Regions from separate parts of the Citrobacter sp. MNAZ 1397 genome, predicted to be linked through region 2. Evidence: predicted binding sites of a transcription regulator. Region 2 holds the regulator's gene; the other holds the start of a gene.
The links. Region 2 encodes Fur, which represses iron uptake genes when iron is present. Its sites were predicted from a motif close to ATAATAATGAGAACNACTATCAA; they were not measured.
Positions count from the first base shown of each region.

Region 1: a site for Fur is predicted at 1,251-1,273, ahead of exbB (tol-pal system-associated acyl-CoA thioesterase). Genes of this name have one in related genera too.

Region 1 covers NZ_JAKIVH010000004.1:139,295-142,456, reverse strand. The annotation lists gene metC (cystathionine beta-lyase) at 1-1,082, opposite strand, end outside; gene exbB (tol-pal system-associated acyl-CoA thioesterase) at 1,335-2,069, shown strand; gene exbD (TonB system transport protein ExbD) at 2,076-2,501, shown strand; gene L2097_RS20240 (cytoplasmic protein) at 2,702-3,162, opposite strand, start outside.
Region 2 covers NZ_JAKIVH010000001.1:2,558,816-2,561,977, forward strand. The annotation lists gene ybfE (LexA regulated protein) at 1-278, shown strand, start outside; gene fldA (flavodoxin FldA) at 428-958, shown strand; gene fur (ferric iron uptake transcriptional regulator) at 1,248-1,700, shown strand; gene chiQ (ChiQ/YbfN family lipoprotein) at 1,796-2,131, opposite strand; gene chiP (chitoporin ChiP) at 2,149-3,162, opposite strand, start outside.

The DNA of each region.
Region 1 (3,162 bases), on a different contig from region 2:
TCAGGACGGATAGCTGCGATCTGTTCCGGTTGATTTGCCAGAATTAATGATTCATACCCGCCCCAGGAGTAGGCCATGCTGAACAGCGAGAAATTATCGAGGTAGGCTGCCATCTCTTCATTGTTAAGACGCTTGTTCAGAATGAAGGAAAACAGACCGCTGCTGCCGTTAAAATCGCGCTTCCAGAACTCATGTCCTTTGCTACCTGGCAGCGCCGGATGGTTAACCTGCGCGACTTGCGGGTGCGAAGCCAGCCACTGTGCGATTTTCAGGCTGCTTTCATGATGTTGACGCAGGCGTACGCCAAGGGTACGCAGGCCGCGACTGGTCATATACGCCGTATCAGCATCGACCATTTGCCCCATCAGATAGGCATTCTCGCGCAGTTGATCCCAACAGCGGGCGTTGGAAACCGCGGTACCAATCATGCCATCAGAGTGACCAATCAGGTATTTGGTGGCTGCCTGAATAGAAATATCGATATCGAACTCAAGCGCCTTAAAGAGAATGCCCGCAGCCCAGGTATTGTCGATCATAATGATCGCCTCGGGCGCAACGCTTCTGACTGCCTGCACGATTGCCGGCACGTCATGGACTTCCATGGTTATCGAACCTGGTGATTCGAGGAACACGATTTTGGTATTGGGCTGTATCAGACGCACAATGCTTGCGCCGATCATCGGGTCAAACCAGCTGGTGGTTACCCCGAGTTTGGCGAGGATTTTGGTGCTGAAATCCTGTGTGGGTTCATAGGCCGTGTTGGTCATCAGGATATGGTCGCCCTGTTCGACAAACGCCAGAATGGTATTGGCTACCGCGGCTGCGCCGCAGGGGAAAAGAGCACAGCCTGCGCCACCTTCCAGCTCGCACATGGCTTCCTGTAACGAGAAATGGGTCAGCGTGCCGCGACGTCCGTAAAAAAGCTCGCCCTTCGCGCGGTTGCGCGTGGCCTGCTTTTTCGCCTCGACCGTATCGAAAACCAGAGAGGAAGCTCGCTGAATAACGCTATTCACCGAACCCTGCGTGTATTTTTTGCTGCGCCCCGCGTTAACCAGAGCAGTATCAATATGCTTCGCCGTCATGTTCGCTTAACCTGTTTTTATACGTCTGGATGTCCAGACTACCATGAATGCCAGGTGATGCATCGATACCCGTTCTGATAAAGCATAAAATTTTATGAATATTCAGCTATGAGACTTTTTTACTGCGTGAGCGCAAGGAAAACGCGGGGATATTACGGCAGTATGTAAATACTAATGAGAACTACTATCAATTCGACGATGTTTTGATATTATTATGCTCAGATTTTGTGATATGCGTCGTGGAGATACACAGTGGGTAATAATTTGATGCAGGCGGATCTTTCCGTTTGGGGTATGTATCAACATGCCGACATCGTAGTAAAAATTGTGATGATCGGGTTGATGCTGGCATCAGTGGTCACCTGGGCAATCTTCTTTAGTAAAAGTGCTGAGATGATTGCGCATAAACGCCGTCTGAAACGTGAGCAGCAATTATTGGCCGATGCCCGTTCGCTGGATCAGGCCAGTGAAATTGCCTCCTCTTTCCATGCCAGAAGTCTGAGTACGCAGTTACTTAACGAAGCCCAAAATGAGCTGGAGTTGTCCGCAGGTAGCGAAGATAACGAAGGCATTAAAGAGCGTACGGGCTTCCGTCTGGAACGTCGCGTTGCCGCTACGGGCCGTCATATGGGCCGTGGCAATGGTTACCTGGCGACTATCGGCGCCATCTCCCCGTTTGTGGGGTTGTTTGGTACCGTATGGGGTATCATGAACAGCTTCATCGGTATTGCCCAGACGCAGACCACTAACCTTGCTGTGGTCGCGCCGGGTATCGCGGAAGCGCTGTTGGCGACTGCGATCGGCCTGGTGGCAGCGATTCCTGCGGTGGTTATCTATAACATCTTCGCCCGCATGATCGGCGGTTATAAAGCGACGCTCGGTGATGTTGCCGCACAGGTTCTGCTGCTGCAAAGCCGCGACCTGGACCTGGCTGCCAGCGCCTCTGCAAAACCTGTCCACGCCGCCCAGAAACTACGAGTAGGTTAATGCCCCATGGCAATGCGTCTTAACGAAAACCTCGACGATAACGGCGAAATGCACGAAATCAACGTAACGCCGTTTATCGACGTTATGCTGGTTCTGCTGATTATCTTCATGGTGGCCGCGCCGCTTGCGACGGTAGATGTGAAAGTTAATCTGCCGGCTTCTACCAGCCAGCCGCAGCCGCGCCCGGAAAAACCGATTTACCTGTCCGTAAAAGCGGATAACACCATGTTTATTGGCAACGAGTCGGTGACCGATGAAACGATGGTTACTGAGCTCAATGCTGTCACCGAAGGGAAGAAGGATACGACGGTTTTCTTCCGCGCAGATAAGACCGTTGACTACGAAACCATTATGAAGGTGATGGATACCCTGCATCGCGCGGGATATCTCAAAATTGGCCTGGTCGGAGAAGAGACCGCAGCCGCGAAGTAACCCTCGCGTTTGCTTATTAAGGCTGGCCTGTGGGCCGGCCTTTTTCATTTCAGGATCCCGCTCAGCTAACGCTATAACGCATTATTTTAGGGATGTTTAATTTGCACTTAAGAATGTGTAAATCATTAAACGCGGGGATTATTCAGTGAATAATCAAATAGGGTGAATAATTATTGATAGTAACAGGGGGGATTATAAGGTTATTTCTGCGCTTGCGCAGGCTCTGAGGTGAGGGGCGTTACAGCGTCTTCTGGCGTGGTTTTTTCCTCAGGCGCGACGGTAGTCACAACTGCGGTACGGTATTCTGCATCGGCAAGTTTGCGGCTGATACGCAGGGTTGCTGTCTCTCTGGCAAGAATATGCTGGTAATTGGCTTCCAGTCTGGCCATTACTTTTTCCAGCAGGTCAGGACGTTCCTGCACGATAGCGTTAATGGTCGCACCATAGATCTCTTCTTTCACCTGAAAAGCATAGATTTCCCGGCGATTTTGCCACTTCAGGCGCACGAGGGCTGCGGGGATGGAGATGAGCTCATGGGCAATGCGCTGGATAGTGGCATTCTTACTTTGAATGAGCGCATCAATATTTTGCTTTAAGATAAATTCGTCGCTGGGTTGATTGTCTAAAGTCAAATAAACGTCGTTATTATCTATTTTCTCCA
Region 2 (3,162 bases):
CGGACCGCACGACATTAGATCTGTTCGCGAATGAACGTCGCCCGGGACGTCCTAAAACCAATCCGCTCTCTCGCGACGAGCAATTGCGCGTGAATAAGCGCAATCAGCTTAAACGCGATAAGGTTCGTGGGCTTAAACGCGTCGAATTAAAACTCAACGCCGAGGCTGTCGACGCATTAAACGCGCTGGCGGATGCGCGGGAAATGAGCCGCAGCGAACTGATTGAAGAGATGTTACTGGCTCAGCTTAACGCGCTGAACAGCCAGGAAATCCTCTGAATTATCGCAAAAATTCACTTTCATGTTGCACAGAGTGCAGTCTTGCGTGATTGCAGTTTCCGCGTGCTTCTCTGATCTGCTATGATTGCCCTTATCCGTGGGCCAATCGCCACCACCATATCATTAAGTTTCAAGAGGTTATTTTACTCATGGCAATCACAGGCATTTTTTTCGGCAGCGATACCGGTAATACCGAAAACATCGCAAAGATGATCCAGGCTCAACTTGGTAAAGATGTTGCCGATGTGCATGACATTGCTAAAAGCAGCAAAGAGGATCTTGAAGGTTACGACATCCTGCTGCTTGGCATCCCGACCTGGTATTATGGTGAAGCACAGTGTGACTGGGATGACTTTTTCCCGACGCTGGAAGATATCGATTTTAACGGCAAACTGGTTGCCCTGTTTGGCTGTGGCGATCAGGAAGACTATGCAGAGTATTTCTGTGATGCGTTGGGCACTATCCGCGACATCATTGAACCGCGCGGCGCAACCATCGTAGGCCACTGGCCGACCGAAGGTTACCATTTTGAAGCGTCCAAAGGTCTGGCAGACGACAACCACTTCGTTGGCCTTGCTATTGATGAAGACCGTCAGCCTGAACTGACCGCTGGCCGTGTCGATAAATGGGTGAAACAGATTTCCGAAGAACTTCATCTGAATGACATCATCAATGCCTGATGTTGTTTGGCGCAACCTGCTGGTTGCGCCTGATTAATAGATAAAAGCGATGGAAATAATTGCTACAATTTTTTAACTTTTTTCTCCAGCGCTGTACAATGACCCCTGATTAAAACGGGTAACACAAAGGACTTTGTTGACGCTACCACGTTTTATAAGCTTACTTTACTTGAGGACTTGCAGTTTTCATTCAGGCATGGCAGTTCTATAATGAGACGCATTATCCCAGGTGCATTCCTTGTAGCTTCCCAACGGGAAGTGAATCGTTTAGCAACAGGACAGATTCCGCATGACTGACAACAATACCGCATTAAAGAAGGCCGGCCTGAAAGTCACGCTTCCTCGGTTAAAAATCCTGGAAGTGCTTCAGGAGCCGGAGAACCATCATGTCAGTGCGGAAGATTTATATAAGCGCCTGATCGACATGGGCGAAGAGATTGGGCTGGCGACGGTGTACCGTGTGCTTAACCAGTTCGATGATGCCGGGATCGTGACCCGCCATAACTTTGAAGGCGGTAAGTCCGTCTTTGAACTGACCCAGCAGCATCACCACGATCACTTAATTTGCCTGGATTGCGGCAAAGTGATTGAGTTCAGTGATGACTCTATTGAAGCGCGTCAGCGTGAGATCGCGTCCAGACACGGTATTCGTCTGACTAACCACAGTCTGTACCTCTATGGCCATTGCGCCGAAGGCGACTGCCGTACTGACGAAAACGCGCACGAAGCCGCTGAGAAATAATCATCAGCTTCGTAAAAAAGCCAACCTCCGGGTTGGCTTTTTTATTTCTGACTTTACCGCATAAAAAAGCCCGCCGAAGCGAGCCTTTGATACGGTTAATTTACCGCGTTATGGTGATGAATCTCCTGCCAGATCTGGTCACAACGGGTTTTCACCGCCTGCCCGTTTCCGGTATGCGTCGCTTCAAGGCATTGCTGATAATCCAGCGTGCGCACACTCTCTTCCTCCGCAAATTGCTGGTGTGCTTTCTCTTTGCGCAGAACATCCAGTACGCTTCTGCACGCCGCCGTTTTCTCCGGTGAACCTTCTGCCGTATTAATACAGGCGCTGTAAGCCTCTTTTAATCGCGCATCTTCCTTTGGCGCCTGCGGCTGTTGCACACAGGCGGCAAGTCCCAACGTTAGCAGGGCAAGTAATATTGGTTTCATCATCATGGCACTCCCTGGTATTAGAAAATATTCAGCGGCGCAATGACGATAAACTTCACGTCACGTTCGTCCTGGAAGATGTTGTTATATCCACCACCCCAGCTCGGAATATTGGAATGGTTATCATATTGGGTGAAGTGCAACTTGAATAACGTGCCTTTTGCCATCCCTTCCTGCACGGTGTAAAGCAGGTCGAGGCTATACGCTGACTCTTTAATGGCGTTGCCCGCATCGTAGTATTTGTCGCCAGAGGAGACAGTAGACGGTTTGGCATCCCAGCCATAGACGTACGATGCGCCAACCGCCCAACCAGGCAGATTCCAGCCTTTCAGGTCATACATGGCGCCGACAAAGACGGATTTCTCGTTATGGGCGTTAAAGTCAGAACGGTTGTCCCACCAGATATCCAGGCGACCATTGGAAGAGCCATACCGTGGCGTCATACGTGAATTGAAATAGCCCTGGCGACCATCGGCTTTGACCCAGGTTCCCTCAAGGCGTAAATCCACCGGACCGACCGTATAACCAAAGGTGAGCGCCTGTAACCACGCGGTGCCGTCGTAAATATCATTGATGGTGTTGTTATCGGCCTTGTCGCGCGAACCATAGAACTGATAACTGGTGGAAAGCGGGTTCCCTATGACGTCAAACTTATAGCTGGCTTTGGCAAAGTATTGATCAACGTAACCTTGTGCCTGACCAAATGCGGCTTCAAGGAGAAGGTTGTTTTTAAAATCGTACGATGCGCCCAGAGAGTGGACGTAGTCGATTTTACTCACGCCATCGTTCTGGTAGAAATGATCCGTTTCGTTATACCACGGCGCTTTGTATTCATTGGCCCACATATACGAGAAGCTCAGCGCGCCGTTATCATCGTAATCCAGTTTTGCGCCGGCTTCCGCCCCCTGATAGGTACCCGGCATAAAGCTCCAGTTTGATGCCAGCAGAGTTTGCCCGGTTGGCTGGATATACCCTGCCCTCGCCCATACAGGACCATATTTAAATTTCGCTGCGGCTGTATAGAGACTTGCGCC